3 regions of the Buttiauxella sp. AC038 genome follow, and region 1 is predicted to be linked to each of the others. Evidence: predicted binding sites of a transcription regulator. Region 1 holds the regulator's gene; each other region holds the start of a gene.

The links. Region 1 encodes PhoB, which activates phosphate uptake and scavenging genes when phosphate is short. Its sites were predicted from a motif close to CTGTCATAAAACTGNCNNAT; they were not measured.
Region 2: the regulator PhoB is predicted to act here: its motif matches at 1,517-1,536, upstream of nudF (ADP-ribose diphosphatase).
Region 3: the regulator PhoB is predicted to act here: its motif matches at 2,713-2,732, upstream of serA (phosphoglycerate dehydrogenase).

Annotation. Positions count from the first base shown of each region.
Region 1 covers NZ_CEEDCQ010000001.1:3,978,842-3,986,321, forward strand. The annotation lists gene proY (proline-specific permease ProY) at 1-1,012, opposite strand, end outside; gene brnQ (branched-chain amino acid transporter carrier protein BrnQ) at 1,084-2,406, opposite strand; gene phoR (phosphate regulon sensor histidine kinase PhoR) at 2,825-4,132, opposite strand; gene phoB (phosphate response regulator transcription factor PhoB) at 4,155-4,844, opposite strand; gene sbcD (exonuclease subunit SbcD) at 5,056-6,273, shown strand; gene sbcC (exonuclease subunit SbcC) at 6,270-7,480, shown strand, end outside.
Region 2 covers NZ_CEEDCQ010000001.1:4,250,359-4,257,838, reverse strand. The annotation lists gene tolC (outer membrane channel protein TolC) at 1-1,401, opposite strand, end outside; gene nudF (ADP-ribose diphosphatase) at 1,609-2,241, shown strand; gene AC0IXI_RS20155 (DUF1249 family protein) at 2,244-2,666, shown strand; gene cpdA (3',5'-cyclic-AMP phosphodiesterase) at 2,692-3,519, shown strand; gene yqiA (esterase YqiA) at 3,519-4,094, shown strand; gene parE (DNA topoisomerase IV subunit B) at 4,139-6,034, shown strand; gene AC0IXI_RS20135 (EAL domain-containing protein) at 6,210-6,743, opposite strand; gene AC0IXI_RS20130 (EAL domain-containing protein) at 6,748-7,480, opposite strand, start outside.
Region 3 covers NZ_CEEDCQ010000001.1:799,502-806,981, forward strand. The annotation lists gene AC0IXI_RS03850 (oxidative stress defense protein) at 62-796, shown strand; gene argP (DNA-binding transcriptional regulator ArgP) at 911-1,810, opposite strand; gene rpiA (ribose-5-phosphate isomerase RpiA) at 1,979-2,638, shown strand; gene serA (phosphoglycerate dehydrogenase) at 2,919-4,157, shown strand; gene AC0IXI_RS03870 (DUF2238 domain-containing protein) at 4,274-4,885, shown strand; gene AC0IXI_RS03875 (5-formyltetrahydrofolate cyclo-ligase) at 4,888-5,484, opposite strand; RNA gene ssrS (6S RNA) at 5,511-5,694, opposite strand; gene zapA (cell division protein ZapA) at 5,736-6,065, opposite strand; gene AC0IXI_RS03890 (YecA/YgfB family protein) at 6,234-6,812, shown strand; gene pepP (Xaa-Pro aminopeptidase) at 6,837-7,480, shown strand, end outside.

The sequences.
Region 1 (7,480 bases):
TCACTAATACGGTGACCCACGGAATACCGTTACGTGAGGTTTTGGCGAACACTTTCGGCGCACTACCCTGCTCTGCCATACCATGCAGCATACGGCCTACACCAAATACGTCACTGTTAATGGCAGAAAGCGAGGCGGTGATAACAACAAAGTTCAGAATGCCTGCCGCAGCCGTTATCCCCATATGCTGGAACGTCAACACGAACGGGCTACCTTCCGTCCCAACCTGGTTCCACGGGTAAATCGACATGATGACAAACAGCGTGCCCACATAGAACACCAGAATGCGTAAAGGAACAGAGTTGATCGCACGTGGAATCGACTGCTGCGGGTCTTTCGCTTCACCGGCAGTAATGCCAATGATTTCAATACCGCCGTAAGCAAACATCACCATCTGCAACGACATAATCATGCCTATCCAGCCATTGCTGAAGAAGCCGCCATTGCTCCATAAGTTATGAATACCTGTTGGCTTGCCGCCGTTACCAATACCCCATACGATGATGCCAATGCCGGCAGCAATCATGATAATGATGGTGGCAACCTTGAAGAATGAGAACCAGAACTCCAGCTCGCCGAACACCTTCACGCTCATCAGGTTAATGGCACAAATAATCAGCACCACACTCAATACCCAGACCCAATGGGGCACTGCGGGGAACCAGAGCCCCATATAGATACCGAAGGCGGTAACATCTGCAATCGCCACAATCAGGATCTCAAAACAGTAGGTCCAGCCAGTGATATATCCGGCTAATGGGCCAAGGTTGTCTTGCGCATAACGGGAGAATGAACTGGCTGAAGGGTTATGAACCGACATCTCGCCGAGTGCACGCATAATGATATATGCCGCCACCCCGCCAATGATGTAAGCCAGCAATACACTTGGGCCAGCCATTTTAATTGCGTCTGCCGAGCCATAAAACAGCCCGGTGCCAATTGCCGAACCCAACGCCATAAAGCGTATGTGCCGGGTACTCAAGCCGCGCTTGAGTTTATTAGCGTTTTCCATTGATTCCATACCTGCTTAACAATAAAAAAAACCACGGAGCTAAGCCCCGTGGTTGAACATAATTTTAATTTTTAGTGGGCGGCGGATGCCACCTGTCGCCCTGCGGCGCGGTCCCAAATGATGGCAATAACCACCATGATGACCGTTGGTGCTAGCCATGCCAACCCTTGATCAGCAAGCGGCAAACGCGCCGTCCACGCTGGTAAAATATCACTGATTGCCGAAGCTTTAATCCCATCAAGGATACCGAACAAGGTACTGATGAGCATCGCCGGAGCGATAACGCGAGTTGAATTATGCCACCACGGACGGGTGAAACTCAGTACCACCAGCGCAATACACGGTGGGTAAATTGCCGTCAGCACTGGAATCGAAATCTGAATCAAATGGCTCAGGCCGAGGTTAGAAACCACCATCGAGAACAGGCCAAGGATAAACACCAGCGAGCGGTAAGACAGCGGCAGAAACTGGCTGAAGAACTCAGCACACGCGCAAGTCAGGCCAATCGCCGTTACCATGCACGCGAGGAAAATCAGCGCGGCAAGGAAGAAGCTACCGGCACCACCGAAGGTATGAGCAACATACGCATGCAGAATTGCGGCACCGTTCGCGTTTTGATCGCTAACCAGCGATGCGCTGTCAGAACCCAGGCGGAACAGTGCTAAGTAAATAAGCGTTAAGCCGATACCTGCAATCAGGCCAGCCCAGATGGTATAGCGCGTCAGTAAGCGAGATTCAGTAACGCCACGTGAACGCGCTGCGTTAACAATGACAATCCCAAAGACCAAAGATGCCAGCGTATCCATGGTCAGATAACCATTGACGAAGCCGTTAGAAAACGCCGCATGTTGGTACGCTTCAGTTGCGGTGCTGATACCACCAGCAGGCCACAGAATCGCACCGACTGACAACGCTAACAGCGCGACAATTTTTACCGGAGCCAGCACATGACCAACGGTATCCAACAATTTGCCCGGATACAAAGAGATGGCCATAACAATGGCAAAATAAACCAGGCTGTAGATAAACAGAGCAAGTTCACTGCTGCCAACCAGCGGCGCAATCCCCACTTCGAAGGAGACAGTCGCTGTACGAGGTGTCGCAAACAGTGGTCCAACGGCCAGATAACAAACGGTGGCCAACAGCACACCGGCACGGCGGCCGATTGGCGAGCTCAGGCTATCAATACCACCACCAACACGAGCGATAGCGACAATAGTCAGAACGGGCAGGCCAACTGCGGTGACCAGGAAGCCAAGGGAGGCAATCCAGACATGCTCACCAGCCTGTAAACCCACCATTGGCGGGAAAATGATATTGCCTGCTCCGACAAACAGCGCAAAGGTCATAAAGCCCAGTGCGAGGATGTCTCGAGATTTCAAATGATGAGTCATAAAATTTATACAGCCTGTGGATGTGTGGTGTTGAAAGTTTTGAAAATATTCAAATTTTTATACGGGTTAACTCGGCATAAAAGCGGCAATTGGTAGTTACGACAGCGGAAAATCCTTTCCTGGATCGGTGGAGAAGAATAGTTGTTTGAATTACCACTCAAATCCAGTCGGTCTACCAATTACAGGGGCGCAATTAAAACGCTTATAGCGTTTGAAGGCAAGAAGGGATCCAAAAACCAGATTGATATCCTTAAATTAGCCAGAAAGTTAGAGGATAAGTTTATCCATCAGAAAATATCATGGTCGTTTGTGCGGTCAAATTACAACCAATCGAGGATTATTGATTTACATCTGAGCAAAAAAAACACAGACCAGAAGACTGGCCTGTGGAAAGTTTTTTTGACACAGCCAGAGCAAGCTACTCTGGCTGAACCACTTTTTCGTTAACGATAAGACGCTCAGGCAGTACAAAGGAAAAGGTCGTTCCTTTACCCGGCTGGCTTTCAATATGAAGACGCGCATCATGATGGCTCAAGGCATGTTTCACTATCGCAAGCCCCAGCCCGCTGCCACCGGTTTGCCGTGAACGCGCTTTATCCACGCGGTAGAAACGCTCGGTCAGGCGTGGAATGTGTTCGGCTGAAATGCCCGGTCCCGTGTCCGCAACGCTAAAGCACGCCCCACCCGCAGCCCGTTTCCAGCTCACGGTAATATGTGTGCCATCTGGTGTATGGTTTACGGCGTTATAAACGAGGTTTGAAATCGCACTGCGCAATTGTTCTTCATTACCAAACACTTTTAAAGCCGGATCAATATCAAACTGTAACGTCTGTCTTTGCTGGCTGAGAGTTTGCGCTTCGCGCTCCACCACACGCAACATCAGTGGCACATCAATCTTTTCATTGAGCACCATCGCGGGTGCAGCTTCAATTTTTGACAACGTGAGAAGCTGCTTAACCAGCCCTTCCATACGCGAGGTTTGTTCGCGCATCGTGCCCAACGCTTTCTCGCGCAGCGGGCCTTCAAGGGTTTGATCCTGCATCATCTCCAGATAACCTTGCAGCACCGTTAACGGTGTACGCAGTTCATGGCTGACGTTGGCAAAGAAGTTGCGACGCGCCCCTTCAAGCTGGTGCATCTGAGTCACATCACGCGCCACCAGCAGCCACTGTTCGTCGCTATAAGGCATTACGCGAAATTCCAGATGGCGGCCATTATTGAGTACCAGTGTCAGCGGGCGAGCAAAATCTTTCTGCGACAAATAGCGGGTAAATTCAGGGTAACGCAGCAAGTTAAGGATGTTCTGCCCGTTATCATCCGGCCAGCGCAGTCCCAATAATTGTTGAGCAAGTCCATTACACCAAAAAATCGTCCCTTCTTCGGTGGTCAGTACGACCGCATCGGGCAATGATTCTGCACCGCTACGAAAGCGCTTAATCAAATTGCCTAATTCTTTTCGGCGCTTTTTATTACGCAGTTGCATCTGATGCAGGCCGTACAACAGCGGGTCCCAACTCCCCCGCCCCGGCGGAGGCGTCATGCTACGATCAACCCACAACCACCACGACAGACGTAGCAGATTCCAGAAATGCCAAACCAGCAGCCCAGTGACTGCCAGTAATAAAAACCAAGGTAAATGGCCAAAAATAAGGCCTAAAATGACGGCCGGTATACAACAGAGCACCAGCTCCAGTACCAGCCTTTTCCATGACAACCGTTCCAGCACGCGTCACTCTCCTGATAAGGAATTAAAAGCGGGTTGAGAACCGATAACCCGTACCGCGTACTGTTTGTACCATTCTGTCATGTCCACTATGTTCGAGCGCTTTGCGTAACCGACGAATATGTACGTCAACCGTTCGGTCTTCGACATAAACATTGGTGCCCCATACATGATTGAGCAATTGTTCACGGCTATACACCCGCTCCGGGTGTGTCATAAAGAAGTGCAGTAGCTTAAATTCTGTTGGCCCCATATCCAATGGGTTTTCCCCGGTCATCACGCGATGCGACGACGGGTCTAGAATCAGCCCCTGCATATCGATCACTTCTTCTACCGCCATCGGAGAGATACGGCGCATCACAGCTTTAATACGCGCCACCAACTCTTTCGGAGAAAACGGCTTAGTAATATAGTCATCGGCCCCGACTTCGAGACCTCGCACACGGTCTTCCTCTTCCCCACGCGCAGTCAGCATCATCACCGGTATATCACGCGTCATAGCTTCACGTTTCAGGTGCTTAATAAACTGAATACCGGAGCCGCCTGGCAGCATCCAGTCCAGCAGAATCAGATCGGGGAAAGGTTCGATAAGCAAGTTCACTGCACTGTCATAATCTTCCGCTTCAACTGGCTGAAAACCGTTTTGCTCAAGCACAAAACTGACCATCTCGCGGATTGGAGCTTCATCTTCTACGACCAGAATGCGTTTCGCCATGATTTGTCTTGTCCAGGGAATAATTATTGTTGTTTCAATGCGGTGCCATTATGCGTCAGATTTATGACAGATTTATGAAAAAAATGACTGTTCAGCAACCCATCAATTTCATTTATGACACAGAGACATATGCCGTTTTCGCCTTGCCCCTGCATCTTCAAGGGCGACGTGTATATAATCGGGACTTCATTTTTAAGCCACCGGACAGGTCATGCGCATAATTCACACATCAGACTGGCATCTTGGTCAAAATTTTTATACCAAAAGTCGCGGTCCTGAGCACCAGGCGTTTCTTGAATGGCTGCTCAAAGCTGCCGTTGAAAATGATGTGGATGCCATAATCGTTGCGGGTGATATTTTTGATACCGGCTCACCGCCAAGCTATGCGCGAGAACTGTATAACCGCTTTGTGGTGCAACTCCAGGCGACGGGATGCTCGCTCGTGGTGCTGGCAGGAAACCATGATTCAGTGGCGACGCTCAACGAATCCCGCGAGCTTATGGCCTGCCTGAATACATATGTGATTGCCAGTGCCCGCCATGATGCAAGCCAGCAAGCTATCCGGCTCAATACCAAAAGCGGCCAGGCGGGTGCGATTCTGTGCCCAATCCCGTTTTTGCGCCCACGCGATATTCAAAGCAGCCAGGCGGGGCTGTCCGGCCATGAAAAACAGCGTTCTTTAATGGAAGCCATTAGCGAACATTATCAGCAGTGTTATCGCGCAGCCTGCGATTTGCGCGCTGACGCGAAGCTGCCGATTATCGCCACCGGGCATTTAACGACCGTCGGCGTGACAAAAAGCGATGCAGTGCGTGACATCTATATTGGCACGCTTGATGCCTTCCCGGCGCAGCATTTCCCGAATGCCGATTACATAGCGCTTGGCCATATTCATCGTGCGCAATTAATTGGCGGCACCGAACATATCCGTTACAGCGGTTCACCTATTCCGCTAAGTTTTGACGAAACCGGCAAGACCAAGAGCGTTTATCTGGTTGAGTTTGCCGAGGGTAAACTTCATGAGGTCACCCCACTGACTGTTCCAGTTAGCCAGCCGTTAGCGGTTATCAAAGGCTCGCTGTCTGAAATTGAACAGCAACTAGAACAGTGGCGCGATGCCCCGGCAGAACCCAAAGTGTGGCTGGATATCGAAATCGCCACCGATGAATACCTGCATGATATGCAACGCCATATCCAGCAAATCACCGAAACGCTGCCAGTAGAAGTGGTGTTGCTGCGCCGTAGCCGTGAGCAGCGCGAACGCGTTATCGCCCAGCAGCATAAAGAAACCCTGAGTGAACTCACCGTTGAGGAAGTTTTTGAACGCCGCCTGGTTCAGGAAGAGACCACCGAGGAGCGTGCGCAGCGCTTGCGCACCCTGTTTGCTCAAACCGTTGCCAGTCTGCATGACACGGAGGAACAGGCATGAAAATCCTTAGCCTACGGTTAAAAAACCTCAACTCCCTGAAAGGGGAATGGAAAATTGATTTCACCAGCGAGCCTTTTGCCAGCAACGGATTGTTTGCTATAACCGGGCCAACTGGTGCGGGGAAAACCACGCTGCTCGATGCTATCTGCCTCGCGCTTTATCACAAGACGCCGCGCCTCAATACCGTCTCACAGTCGCAAAATGATCTGATGACTCGCGATACAGCCGAATGTCTGGCGGAAGTGGAGTTTGAAGTAAAAGGTGTTGCCTACCGCGCATTCTGGAGCCAGAACCGGGCACGCAACGCGGTAAACGGCAATCTACAAGCCCCGCGTGTGGAGCTGGCAGAAGTAGCCAGCGGCAAAATAGTCGCCGATAAGGTCAAAGATAAGCTCGAGATCACCGCCAAATTGACCGGGCTGGATTACGACCGCTTTACCCGTTCGATGATGCTATCCCAAGGGCAGTTCGCTGCCTTTTTAAATGCCGATGCCAATGACCGTGCCTCGCTGCTCGAAGAACTGACCGGCACTGAAATTTACGGCACCGTTTCTGCGGCAGTGTTCGAAAATCATAAAAATGTGCGCAGCCAACTTGAGAACCTGCAAGCCCAGGCTGCGGGTGTAGCGTTATTGAGCGAAGAGCAGCGCCAGCAGCTTGCTGAGAGTTTGCAGGCACTTACTACTGAAGAAAAAGTACAGCTTGCAGAACAACTTAAACTCCAGCAACACCAGCAGTGGCTCGGCCTGCTTTCACAGCTCACACAGAAGCATACACAGACCCAACAGGCCTTGAATGCTGCAACCCTCGCAATAACAGAGGCGGCACCGCAGTTAGAAAAACTCACCCGAGCGCAACCCGCAGAAAAACTGCGCCCGGACTGGAAACGGTTACAGGAATTACAAACCACTCTACAAGCCACGCGCATTAAAACTGAGGAAGTGAACACTCGCTTACTTCAGACAAAGGCACGCCGCCAGCAGACACGGCTCGCAGCAGCAAGCCAGGCTGCAAAACTGACTGAAGAGGATACTCAGCTTCAGGATTGGCTGAAAACCCACGGACATTTTCGCTTGTGGGGGGCAGAACTGGCAGGCTGGCGCATGGCTTTCAGCCAGCAACAGCGTGATGCCACTCAGCTACAAACTTTGCAACGAGATATCGATGCCAGCCAGAAAAAACTCGCTCTGCTGCCTGTCATTGAATT
Region 2 (7,480 bases), 270 kb from region 1:
AGCTGAGTAACCATCTGCACGAGCGTTCTGGTCTGGCGTTTCTGGCGCGACACTTTCGGCAGTAGTTGGTACTGGTTTGCCTAATGTGCCGTTCAACGCAATCAAATCTTGTTCGTTAAGCGTACCCAGAGCTGATTTAATATTCAGCTGGTTGATCAGGTAGTTATAACGAGCACTAGAGAGCTGTTGTTTTGCGTTATACAGCGTAGTCGTCGCATCCAACACATCAACGATGGTACGTGTACCCACGGAATAGCCTGCTTCCATTGCATCTAAAGAGCTTTGGGCAGAGACAACAGCTTGTTTATAGGCGTTGATGGTACTGATAGAGGCGTTAACGTTGTTAAACGAAGAACGAACTGTTTGCACCACGCTACGATGTGCGCTTTCCAGTTGCTCACTTGCGCCTACAAAGTTGTATTGCGCTTGTTTCACCTGAGAAGTTACAGAACCGCCGCTATACAGTGGCAGAGAGAAATTCAGACCGATTTTATTCTGGCCTACACCTTGGTCACTATACGCTTGGCTAGTGGTTTTAGAGCCGCTGTAGTCAGTGTCAGAAACACCTGTCGAAGCGGTTAAGCCCACGGTTGGCATATGGCCAGTTTCAGCGTAACGAATTTGCTCGCGTGCTAAGTCCTGAGACAGACGTGCCTGTAACAATGCCAGGTTACGCTTTTCTGCTTCTTTCAGCAGATTATTCACCGCGTCAGGCTTGTTGGTTTTGAAGCCATCAACGTTCAGCGAAGCCAGAGACGGATAGTAGTTACCAGTGACCTGGCGCAGCGTTTCTACCGCGTTATCCAGATTATTCCGTGCAGTCACTTCGTTCGCTAATACGTTATCGTATTGTGCACGGGCGTTCTGAACGTCTGTGATGGCTACCAGGCCTACGTTAAAGCGCTGAGTAGTTTGATCTAACTGGCGATAAATAGCCTGTTTCTGTGCTTCTGTGTAGGAGAGGGCGTCAATGGCACTCAACACATTGAAATAGGCAGTCGCTGTATTCAGGATCAGCGTTTGCTGGTCAGTTTGATAAGTAACATCCTGGATACCGGCAGATTTTTCTTGCAGGGTAAGCGCACGCCATTTCGACATATCAAAAATAGTTTGCGTTAATTGCAAAGAGGCACTGGTCGTATTGGAGTCGATGCCATTCGAATCACGGAAGCCATTGCTGTATTCATAATCAGCACCAAGGCCGAGCTGTGGCAGTAATGGGCTTCTTGCTTCGTTGATTTTTTCGAATGCGGCATCACGGTCAGCAGCGGATTTACGTAAGTCCGGGTTGCTTAAACGTGCCTGCTGATAAACCTGCATCAGGTTTTCTGCCTGGCTCATGGCACTGAAACCCGTTAGGCTCAGACCGATAAGAATTGGGAGCAGTTTCTTCATTTGCATTCCTTGTTGTGAAGCAGAAATTGTTTGTTAGCGCTGACAAGAGCCGAAAATGATCGCCGATTCTAGCAGAGTCTGCCAGCTGGGAAGCTTGGCGTAATGTGCCATCTGCCCTTAATTTTCATCAATCTACCACATAGGAAATGAAACGGCAGTCATACCAACTTGAATTCGCACATTTCATGACCATAAAAATATCAGGAAACCAATATGACTAAGCAAAAAGATCAACTTGTCACGTTAGGTAAAAACGATGTTGAAATTATTGCACGGGAAACGCTTTATAGCGGTTTTTTTTCGCTAGATCTTTATCGCTTCCGCCATCGCCTGTTTAATGGCGAAATGAGTGGTGAGGTTCGGCGTGAAATTTTAGAACGCGGGCACGCTGCAGTACTGCTACCCTATGACCCTGTGCGAGACGAAGTTGTATTGATAGAGCAGATTCGGATTGCTGCCTATGACACCAGCGAAAGCCCGTGGTTGCTCGAATTGGTTGCAGGAATGATTGAAGAAGGTGAAAGCGTCGAAGACGTTGCACGCCGTGAAGCCGTCGAAGAAGCAGGTTTGGTTGTGGGTCGAACTAAACCGGTTATCAACTACCTGGCAAGTCCGGGTGGGACCAGCGAGCGTTTATCTATCCTTGTGGGAGAAGTTGATGCTTCGAACGCGCAGGGTATACATGGTCTGGCAGATGAAAACGAAGATATTCGTGTTCATGTCGTGAGCCGGGAACAGGCTTATCAGTTAGTAGAAGAAGGGAAAATCGACAACGCAGCTTCAGTCATCGCACTGCTTTGGCTGCAATTGCATCATGAGAAATTAAGAGCCGAGTGGAACAATTAAACATGAAGCGCTACACACCTGACTTCCCGGAAATGATGCGCCTGTGCGAAACCAATTTCGCGCAACTACGACGCCTGCTTCCTCGTAATGATGAGGTAGGTGAAAAAGTCACTTATCAGGTCAGTAGCGCCCAATATCGACTCATTATTCTTGAGTCGACACGTTATACAACTCTTGTGCAGATCGAACAAACGGCCCCAGCGGTGAGCTACTGGAGCCTACCATCGATGTCGGTGAGGCTATATCATGACGCGATGGTCGCGGAAGTGTGTTCAAGTCAGCAGATCTTTCGCTTCAAAGCGCGTTATGATTATCCTAATAAAAAGTTGCATCAACGCGACGAAAAGCATCAAATTAACCAGTTTCTAGCCGATTGGCTGCGTTATTGTTTGGCGCATGGAGCGATGGCGGTTCCGGTTTGTTAGTGAGGGTGAAACCTAAGGACACCATTTGGAAAGCCTGTTAAATCTTCCTGTGGCCGGTGGGGGCCAGATCAGGATCTTGCAAATTACAGATACCCACCTGTTCTCTGGAAAGAACGAAACGCTGCTTGGTATCAATACCTGGATGAGTTATCAGGCTGTTATTGACGCCATCCTCGCTGAGCAGCGTCATTATGACCTTATCGTTGCAACTGGGGATTTGGCCCAGGATCACAGTGCGCAAGCCTACCAACACTTTGTTGAAGGCATCGCGGAGATTCCTGCGCCCTGCGTTTGGCTCCCTGGTAACCACGATTTCCAACCGGCGATGTTCAGCTCGTTGCTGGAAGCAGGAATTTCCCCGGCTAAACAAGTTTTCTTAGGTGATAGCTGGCAAATTTTGTTGCTGGACAGCCAGGTGTTTGGTGTTCCACATGGTGAATTGAGTGACTATCAGCTCGACTGGCTGGAGCGCAAGCTCTCCGGTGCGCCTGAACGCCATACTCTATTGCTGTTACATCATCACCCAGTCCCTGCGGGCTGTAGTTGGCTGGACCAACATAGCCTGCGCAATGCCGCTGAGCTTGATAACGTACTGCAAAAATTCCCAAAAGTGAAAACTCTGGTGTGTGGGCATATTCATCAGGAGTTAGATCTCGACTGGAATGGTCGGCGCATGCTGGCAACACCTTCGACTTGCGTGCAATTCAAACCTCACTGCTCCAACTTCACACTCGATACCATCGAGCCGGGTTGGCGTTGGTTGGAACTTCATCCAAACGGTGAGGTGACCACGGAGGTTTGCCGGCTGAAGGGTGCGGTATTTAACCCTGATACCGCGTCAGAAGGTTATTGATGTCAACGCTACTTTACTTACACGGCTTCAACAGTTCGCCGCGTTCAGCCAAGGCCACCAGTTTCAAAGCGTGGCTTGCGCAGAACCATCCGCATATCAATATGATTGTACCGGAACTTCCACCGTATCCTGCCGATGCGGCAGAGTTGCTGGAGTCGTTGGTGCTGGAGCATGGTGGCGAACCGTTAGGTGTAGTTGGCTCGTCTTTAGGCGGCTATTACGCCACCTGGCTGTCGCAATGTTTTACGCTCCCAGCAGTAGTGGTAAACCCCGCAGTCCGGCCTTTTGAATTGCTGGTGGATTATCTCGGCACCAACGAGAACCCCTACACCGGGCAGCAATATGTGCTAGAGTCTCGCCATATTTACGATCTTAAAGTCATGCAAGTTGACCCGTTAGATTCGCCAGATCTCATCTGGCTGTTACAACAGACGGGCGACGAAGTGCTTGATTATCGCCAGGCGGTTACGTACTACACCCCCTGTCGCCAGACGGTAGAATCCGGTGGCAATCACGCCTTTGTAGGCTTCGAAGATTATTTCACACAGATCGTCGACTTTCTTGGCCTGCACTAAGGCCTGATGTCGGATTCTTGTTTCGCTATCTGAACGAATAAACCATGACGCAATCCAGTTATAACGCCGATGCCATTGAGGTACTCACCGGGCTTGAGCCTGTTCGCCGTCGCCCCGGGATGTACACCGACACCACCCGTCCAAACCATTTGGGCCAGGAAGTCATTGATAACAGCGTGGATGAAGCGCTGGCAGGCCATGCGAAGCGTGTTGATGTTATTCTCCATGCCGACCAGTCATTAGAAGTCATTGATGACGGGCGCGGCATGCCGGTAGATATCCACCCGGAAGAGGGCGTTCCGGCGGTCGAGCTTATCCTTTGTCGCCTGCATGCGGGCGGTAAATTCTCCAACAAAAACTACCAGTTTTCTGGTGGTCTGCACGGTGTGGGCATTTCTGTCGTTAACGCCTTGTCAAAACGTGTTGAAGTCACTGTGCGTCGAGATGCGCAGGTTTACAGCATCGCGTTTGAAAACGGCGATAAAGTCCAGGAACTGGCGGTGGTCGGCACTTGCGGCAAACGCAACACCGGCACCAGTGTTCACTTCTGGCCAGATGCTTCGTTCTTCGACAGCCCACGTTTCTCCGTTTCTCGTTTAAGCCATTTGCTGAAAGCCAAAGCGGTACTTTGCCCGGGTGTAGAGATCACTTTTACCGATAAAGTGAACAACACCGAGCAGCGCTGGTGTTATCAGGATGGTCTGCAAGATTATCTGTGCGAAGCGATAAACGGCCTGCCGACGCTTCCGGAAAAGCCATTTGTCGGCAACTTTGCCGGTGATGTCGAGCAAGTTGACTGGGCGCTGCTGTGGCTCCCGGAAGGCGGTGAGTTGCTGACGGAAAGCTACGTCAACCTAATCCCAACCATGCAGGGCGGTACTCACGTCAACGGATTGCGTCAGGGTCTGCTTGATGCGATGCGCGAGTTTTGCGAATACCGCAATATCCCGCCGCGCGGCGTAAAGCTATCTGCTGAGGATATCTGGGAACGTTGCGCCTACGTGCTCTCCGTTAAAATGCAGGACCCTCAATTCGCCGGGCAAACCAAAGAACGCCTGTCATCACGCCAGTGTGCGGCATTTGTTTCCGGTGTTGTGAAAGACGCATTCAGCTTGTGGCTGAACCAGAATATTCAGATTGCAGAGCAACTCGCTGAGCTGGCTATTTCCAGCGCCCAGCGCCGTATGCGTGCCGCCAAAAAAGTGGTGCGTAAGAAACTGACCAGCGGCCCGGCATTGCCTGGCAAACTGGCTGACTGTTCTGCACAAGATTTAAGCCGCACCGAATTGTTCCTGGTGGAAGGGGATTCAGCAGGCGGTTCTGCTAAACAGGCTCGTGACCGTGAATACCAGGCGATCATGCCGCTCAAAGGTAAGATCCTCAACACCTGGGAAGTCTCGTCGGATGAAGTGCTGGCATCACAAGAAGTGCATGATATTTCTGTCGCGATCGGTATCGATCCAGACAGCGAAGACCTGAGCCAACTGCGCTACGGTAAAGTTTGTATCCTTGCGGATGCGGACTCCGATGGTTTGCACATCGCCACACTGCTGTGCGCCTTGTTTGTGCGCCACTTCCGCTCCCTGGTTCGTGGTGGTCACGTCTATGTCGCGATGCCACCGCTTTACCGTATCGACCTAGGTAAAGAGGTTTACTACGCGCTGGATGAAGAAGAAAAAGCAGGCGTGCTTGAGCAACTTAAGCGTAAGAAAGGGAAACCGAACGTACAGCGCTTTAAAGGGCTGGGCGAGATGAACCCACTGCAATTACGTGAAACCACGCTTGACCCAAATACTCGCCGCCTGGTGCAGCTCACCATTGACGATGAAGACAACGACAAAACAATGGCAATCATGGATATGTTGCTGGCGAAGAAGCGTTCTGAAGATCGTCGTAACTGGTTGCAGGATAAAGGCGATATGGCAGATCTCGACGTCTAATATCCCTAAGAGTAAATTGATACATTAGCTTAGCTTTGAGCATGGAAGCTCTGGTCAGGCTGTAAAATATCAGAACCAGCTCGTAAGATTTAGTGTGAAAATTATTTTTTGATTTCCGGCAATTATATCGAATTGTCGGAAATCGATCCTTTGCGGTATCGAAGTAAAACCCCTCCTATGCCCCCAATGTATCCAAAAAATCGGATAAAGGAACCGGGCGGTGATACAAATAGCCTTGCTGATAATCAACGTTGTTCTCATGCAAATATTTTGCCTGCTCTTCAGTTTCAACACCTTCCGCAATAACTTTTAAATTCAGTGATTTTGATAATGAGACAACATTTTCTACGATATGGTGAGAGATAGCATCAAGACCAATCATTTTAATAAAACTACGGTCAATTTTGATATAACTTACTGGGAATTTTTGAAGGTAGTGGTGAGTGGCGTACCCTGTTCCAAAATCGTCAAGCGCAAAAAGAATATTTAGATTCTTAAGCGCCACAGCACCCTTTACCGCAATTTTAGCATCAGTATTAAAGTTTCTTTCTGTTATTTCAAATATGGTGGTTATCGAATTACAACTTTCTTTAAATGATCTACTTTTGGTAACGAGCTCCGGATCTTCTAGATGTTCAGGAGAGATATTAATTGATAAGTGAAAATCTTTTGGCAGTTTATGTGCCTTGTCTTGTAAGATTTTTTGCACATTTTCAAGTAATTGATGCGTTACCTTTCACAATGATACCGCTTGATTCCATCGCCGGAATAAATGTATTTGGGGGAATGAGCCCCATTGTTGGATGTTTCCATCGAAGAAGTATTTCACAACCAATGATTTTTTTGTTTTTTGTGTCCATTATAGCTTGCGCAAAAGGTATGAATTCATTTTTTTTCATGGCGCGGAGCATATATCTTTTAGAAAGAAAATTATAATGAGAAAACGATTGGAGGAACATAAAAGAAAAAACAATAAATGTTATAATACCTATTGGTAATCCTGCTTGAGTTATTACCCTGATGATTTTTTCTTGTAGAGTTGTATATTGCTCAATATAGAGTACGCCGCTTAAGATCTCTTTATTAGTATGGTTGGAATAAATTCCACCTTTATTTTTAACTATAGAGGAAATATATTTATTGGAAATGTCATTATCACTGGAAATTATAATTTTGTTATTCTTGTCAAAAACTGTTACGTGATAATTATTATCATTGCTTTTGACTATTTTATTTATATAATCGAGGTTGAGATCAAGTGATATAGCCCCTTTGAATTCATCTTTATTATAAACAGGCGCTGTAACTGTTAGTATCTGCCCCTTTCCAGCAATATCAATATAGGGTGTTGTGATTTTTACTTCACGTTCAGGATTGTTTTCTGGTGTAATTAAACTCCAGAATGGATCGGTGTACATGCCAGGATTAAAGTAATAAGTGCTAACC
Region 3 (7,480 bases), 3.2 Mb from region 1:
GCCAGACGTCCGTGTATTTTGCGGGTGTAATGACAGTGGAATGTAGCATGGAGGAATTACAGTGAAGTTTAAAACCCTGGCATTAGCCGCTTTAGTGGGATTAGGTTCGGTTCCGGCGTTGGCCGACGAGTTGCCAAATGGCCCACATGTTGTGACATCCGGCACCGCTAGCGTGGATGCTGTTCCTGACATTGCTAAGCTCGCAATCGAAGTCAATGTATCAGCCAAAGATGCTGCATCAGCTAAAAAACAAGCTGACGATCGTGTTGCACAATACCTGACATTCTTGCAGCAAAGTGGCATCGAGAAGAAAGACATCAATGCTGCCAATCTTCGTACTCAACCAGAATATGAATATCTGAAGGATGGTAAAACGCAGCTTAAAGGCTACATTGCCGTGCGTCAGGTGGATGTCACGCTGCGTAAACTCGACAAAATGAACGAGTTGCTTGATGGCGCATTAAAAGCAGGTCTTAACGAAATTCGTTCTGTTTCTCTGGGTGTTGCGAACCCGGAATCATACAAAGACAAAGCGCGTAAAGCCGCTATCGACGATGCCGTTCGCCAGGCTAAACTGCTGGCCGAAGGCTTTAGCAGCAAGTTGGGCCCAGTTTATAGCGTGCGTTACCATGTCTCTAACTACCAACCAGCGCCGATGGTGCGGATGATGAAAGCTGACGCGGCTGCGCCGGTTTCAGCCCAGGATACCTACGACCAGCAAACTATTCAGTTTGATGACCAGGTTGATGTGGTGTTTGAGCTGGAACGCGCTAAGAGCGAGCAGTCTGCACAATAAATGGTGAATGGCGCTTGCGCTTATCCACCCTGTAAAACTGCAAAAATGTAGGTCGGATAAGCGTTATCGTCATCCGACAAAACAAGAAGGCCGCTAAATATTAGCGGCCTTCTTCTATTCTGCGTCCTGTCGTAGAACTTTATGCCCGTATTCCAGCAGTGCGTCGGTAACGTTGCGCATCATGCGGCTTTCCGGTGCAAAACGGTGCCAGTACAGCATACGGCGTTGCATCAGGCCTGGCGTCAGGTCAATCAGCTCACCGCTATTAATCTCTCTTTCGATTTGCAGATGCGGAATCATGCAGCATGTGGTGCCCTGGCGAGCCAGTTGCACAAAGGCTTCTGACGAGTTAACGATATGGCACGGTACGCTGCCCGGTGACAAATCGAAGTTTTGCTGCAAGAACGCCTGGTGCATATCGTCGAGATGGTCAAACGCGACAGCAGGGGCTTTTAGCAGGGCAGAACGCGTGACGCCGTTCGGGAAATAGCGCGCGGCAAAATCTTTTGAACCGACAAACAAATAATCCAACGCACCCAGTCTGTCGACCAGGCAGCTTGGCAGCGGCTGTGGCTGAATGGACACCGCACCGACTACTTCACCACGACGCAGGCGTTCTTGTGTTCGGGTTTCATCTTCCACCTGAAGATTCAGGCGGATAGGGGAGTCGGCAAGCACAGGCGCGAGCGCTGGCAGCAGCCAGGTAGCCAGACTGTCGGCGTTGACCGCAAGAGACAGAAGGAGTGGTGTGGAACCAGTTTGCTCATCGCCCAACCACTCTTCTTCAAGCAATTCCACCTGGCGCAATAACGCCAATAGCTTTTGTCCTTGTTCGGTTGGACGAGGAGGCACGGTGCGCACTAACAATGGCTGGCCGAACATATTTTCCAGTTGCTTGATACGTTGTGAAACGGCTGATTGAGTGATGCAGAGCTTTTGTGCCGCACGCTCAAAACCACGTTCACGAATAACTGCATCCAGCGCCTGTAGTGTTCTATAGTCCGGGCGTTTCATTGTTGTTAGCTGACTCCTGTTTTTGTTATCCCAGCACTATGACATAAATTTGCACTCGATCCAGACCAAAACCACAAAGATCGGATGAGTTCAGCCATTCACGGGGACAATCTCATGGCTCTTGCACTATAATGCGCGTCAGTTTTCATAGCACACAGGCAAAAAACCATGACGCAGGATGAACTGAAAAAAGCAGTCGGCTGGGCAGCATTACAATACGTGCAACCAGGCACGATCGTTGGTGTGGGTACCGGCTCAACGGCCGCACACTTTATTGATGCTCTCGGGACTATCAAACATCAGATTGATGGTGCTGTTTCAAGCTCCGACGCTTCCACCGCCAAACTGAAAAGCCTTGGTATAACTGTTTTTGATCTTAACGAAGTTGACTCACTGGGCATCTACGTTGATGGCGCAGATGAGATCAACGGCCAGATGCAAATGATCAAAGGCGGTGGCGCCGCTCTGACCCGTGAAAAAATCATCGCGTCTGTGGCGGAAAAGTTTATCTGTATCGCTGATGCGTCTAAGCAGGTGGGTATACTCGGTAATTTCCCGCTGCCAGTTGAAGTGATTCCAATGGCGCGTAGTTGTGTGGCTCGCCAACTGGTCAAACTGGGCGGCCGCCCTGAATACCGCCAGGGTGTGGTGACCGATAACGGCAACATCATTCTTGATGTTTATGGCCTGAGCATTGCCGAGCCAATCGCACTGGAAAATGCGATTAACGGCATCCCTGGTGTCGTGACGGTTGGCCTGTTTGCTAACCGTGGTGCGGATGTGGCGTTGATTGGTACTGCCGATGGCGTGAAAACCATTGTGAAATGATATGACCGGGGCGCAGTAGCGCCCCTTAAAATGAATAAAAAATGACAAAATAATCTAACGCTAAATTTGGTGACATATGTCACATTATTAACAACTGTCTACTTTTCATTCCTGGTTATCTTCCCTGATTAGCATTTTCTGCTGCCCTATACGCCTTATTCCTTTTCTGACGAGATGCCTGCGCAATCGTTTATATTGCCCCGCCCGTAATTTTTGATATTTTGGCAGAAGGGTGTCTTATCACACAGCACAACATCAGTTCTAAAAATAGGGTCGGGAAATGGCAAAAGTATCACTGGATAAAGACAAGATTAAATTCCTGCTGGTGGAAGGCGTACACCAGAAAGCCGTGGATAACCTTCGCGCAGCAGGCTATACCAACATCGAATACCATAAAGGCGCGCTGGACAGCGAAGCCCTGAAAGAGTCGATCCGTGATGCGCATTTCATTGGTCTGCGTTCCCGCACTAACTTAACTGAAGATGTTCTGGCTGCTGCTGAAAAGCTGGTGGCGGTGGGTTGTTTCTGCATCGGTACTAACCAGGTTGACCTGAATGCTGCGGCTAAACGCGGCGTGCCAGTGTTTAATGCTCCGTTCTCCAACACGCGTTCTGTTGCTGAACTGGTTATTGGCCAACTGTTGCTGCTGATTCGTGGTGTGCCAGAAGCTAATGCTAAAGCACATCGTGGTGTGTGGAATAAAGTGGCTGTGGGTTCTTATGAAGCGCGCGGCAAGAAACTCGGTATCATTGGTTACGGCCATATCGGGACTCAGTTGGGTATTTTGGCTGAAGCGCTTGGCATGAACGTCTTCTTCTACGATATCGAAAACAAACTGCCGTTAGGCAATGCCACTCAGGTGCAGCACTTGTCTGATTTGCTCAATATGAGCGACGTAGTCAGCCTGCATGTGCCTGAAAACGCCTCCACCAAAAATATGATTGGTGCCAATGAACTGGCATTAATGAAACCAGGCGCGCTGCTTATCAATGACGCACGTGGCACTGTGGTGGATATTCCTGCCCTGTGTGATGCTTTAGCACGTAAGCATCTGTCTGGCGCGGCAATCGATGTGTTCCCAACTGAGCCTGCGACGAACAGCGATCCGTTTAACTCACCACTGTGTGAATTTGATAACGTGATCCTGACTCCGCACATCGGCGGTTCTACTCAGGAAGCGCAGGAAAACATCGGTCTGGAAGTGGCTGGCAAGCTGGCGAAATACTCTGACAACGGTTCCACATTGTCTGCCGTGAACTTCCCTGAGGTTTCCCTGCCATTGCACGGTGGAAGCACCAGCCGTTTACTGCACATTCACGAAAACCGCCCGGGGATTTTGACCGCGCTTAACCAGATTTTTGCCGACCAGGGCATCAACATCGCCGCTCAGTACCTGCAAACAACGCCGCAAATGGGTTATGTGGTGATAGATGTGGACGCTGAAGAAGATGTTGCTGAAGCTGCACTGAAATCTATGAAGGCGATTCCAGGCACTATTCGCGCTCGTCTGCTTTACTAATCTCAAATCTACGGGAGCCTGCATGGGCTCCTGTTTTTTCTTAAAGTCCTTTTCCTAAGTTGTTTTTTTAGCCTGTCCCACGGATAGTTACGCTTTTAGCCAGGCGGCGAAACAACATGACCAGTACATTCTTAAAATCCGGTGCCTTTATACTGCTGTTGATTCTCATCTATACGGGCCTTAGCACCGCAGACAGGCTTACCTGGCTGATGGAAGTCACGCCGGTCATTATTCTCGTCCCTCTGCTTTTAGCGACTCACGCTCGCTACCCGCTGACTCCGCTGCTGTATACGCTGATTTTCTTCCACGCCATTATTTTGATGGTCGGCGGTTTGTATACCTACGCGAAAGTACCCATTGGCTTTGATGTGCAGGAATGGTTCGGCCTGAGCCGCAACCCGTATGACAAACTCGGCCATTTCTTCCAGGGACTGGTTCCGGCTCTAGCTGCACGGGAAATCCTGATTCGTGGTGGCTATGTCCGTGGGCGTAAAATGGTCGCGTTTCTGGTCTGCTGCGTAGCGCTCGCCATCGGTGCATTGTATGAACTCATTGAATGGGCGGCGGCGTTGTCATTAGGGCAGGGTGCAGATGAGTTTTTGGGTACGCAGGGCGATGTCTGGGACACGCAATCAGATATGTTTTGTGCGCTTCTCGGTGCGTTGTTTACGGTTTTGATACTGCAATACTGGCACACAAAGCAGTTACTGAAACTGCGTGTAGCCTGAGTTTACCACTGCCAGATACGCGATGGCGTGACCACCGCAGGCAGCGGGATATCCCACTCTTGCGCAGGTAACACCGGAACGTGCTGGCAATCGTGTGCCAGCCCAACTGGCCACAAGCCATGCTGCTGCCAGTTCTGCAACGTACGGTCGTAAAAGCCGCCACCCATTCCCAGCCTCTGCCCTTGTTCGTCGAACGCGACCAGCGGCGTAATCAGCACATCCAGTTTATCTAGCGGCAGCACGTCACGCACATCAAGTTTAGGCTCAAGGATTTTCAGACGATTCATCACCAGATGGCTATCCTCGGCATAACGCAGGAACAGCAAATTGCCTTTACTAAAGGGATGCAGGACGGGCAGGTAAACGGTTTTTCCCGCGTGCCATAAGGCGCGTATCAGTGGCGTGGTATCTAGCTCACCGTCAAACGACAAAAACACAGCGACCGTCGCAGCTTTCGCAATGGGCTCATAAGCAAGCATGCGCACAGCGGCAAGTTCAGCAAAATGGTGTTGTTCAGTTGGCGTGAGTGCACGGCGTCGTTGCCGAATGTGTTGTCGGATTTCTGAGCGAAGCGATGGGATTAGCTGAATTTTCGTCATGGTGATGACTAATTTGGTAGAAAGAGGGAATCTCCGAGATGCCGCCGCAGGCTGTAACCCTTGAACCCTTGGTTCAAGGTGAGTGCAGCGTCAGAATCATCAGGCTTCTCGGACGGACCGAGCATGCTCACAGAATCTGGATCACCACACTCTTGTGGTATGAAATATCGGCTCAGGGGACTGGCCCGCATGCAAACATCTCAGAGAAATTTGGTCTTCAAAGTCACTCTACCATAGGTAACTGTGAAGTGTTATTCAAAATTTGGACCCTGTCTTTCTGTTATGCGACCTTGCTCAAGCAACGCTTGTTCGATGGTCTGCTGTAACATCCGAATACGTTCTTCCATATTGGAAGCGTAGTCGCGGGTTTTCGATTTTTCCTGAGCCAGTTCGTAGCAAATGTTCAGTGCTGCGATGAAAACTAACTGCTCAGTATTTGTGACTCTAGTGCGAACTTTTAAATCTTGCAACCGCTGATTAAGCTCTTCGGCCGCAAGATTCAGTGCATCCTGTTGTTCAGGCGGACAATTCACGCGCAATGAACGACCGAAAATTTGGATATCGACTGGTTGTGCAGACATGCCACCTTCCTGCTGTTAACTCGCCTGCCTCTCGCTAACCTGTGCCAGGCTACGAAAGGGGCGTCACTATAGCTATCCCGAAATGAAGATACAAGCCCTTTTCTGGTGCCTTGGGGTCCCTGGTGGTAGCATAACATGAACTATCCCTGCCAACGATGGCGAATGCGCATGTCTATACAGAACACTATGCCTGACTACGACTTAGTCGGCCAACTATTGAACCAACAAGGTGTGGGCCTGACGGCCTCTGAAATGCACGGCTTGATTAGCGGTATGCTGTGCGGTGGCAACAAAGATACCAGCTGGCAGCCACAGCTACACGACCTGACAAACGAAGGGCTGGCCTTTGGTCAAAACCTTGCCGACACATTGCGCCAAATGCACGGTGCAACGAGCGATTCGCTGGAAGATGACGGTTTCCTGTTCCAGCTTTACCTGCCCGATGGCGACGACGTTACCGTATTCCAGCGTGCCGACGAACTGGCGGGTTGGGTAAACCACTTCCTGCTGGGCCTTGGCGTAACGCAGCCAAAGCTCGATAAAGTCACCGGCGAAACCGGGGAAGCTATCGACGATCTGCGCAACATTGCGCAATTGGGCTACGACGAGGATGAAGATCAAGAAGAGTTGGAAATGTCACTCGAAGAGATTATCGAGTATGTGCGCGTTGCGGCATTGTTGTGCCACGACACCTTCACGCGCCAGGTTCCGACCGCGCCAGAAGTGCAAAAACCCACTCTGCATTAATCATTATTAGCTTCAGGAGGTGTGATGAATCAGCACGAATTTCTCCGGCGCCGTCAGGCGTTGTTAGCCAAAATGGCACCGGCAAGCGCCGCGCTCATCTTTGCCGCTCCCGAGGTAACACGCAGTGCCGACAGTGAGTACCCGTATCGCCAGAATAGCGATTTCTGGTACTTCACGGGTTTCAATGAACCGGAAGCGGTATTGGTGCTGATTAAAAGCGACGAAACCCATAATCACAGCGTGCTGTTCAATCGCCTGCGCGATAAAACCGCAGAAATTTGGTTTGGGCGTCGCCTTGGCCAGGAAGCGGCACCCGAGAAACTGGGCGTTGACCGTGCGCTGGCATTTTCCGAAATTGATGAGCAACTGCATCAGTTGCTCAATGGTCTCGATGTTGTCTATCACGCGCAGGGCGAACACGCTTACGCTGACACCATCGTTTTTGCCGCCCTTGATAAACTGCGCCGTGGCTCACGCCAGAATCTTGCCGCCCCCGCGACATTGACCGACTGGCGTCCGTGGGTTCACGAGCAGCGCCTGTTTAAGTCGGAAGAAGAGATAGTCGCCATGCGCCGCGCCGGGGAAATCACGGCACTCGGGCATACCCGTGCGATGGAAAAATGCCGTCCGGGGATGTTTGAATACCAGCTCGAAGGCGAAATTCTTCA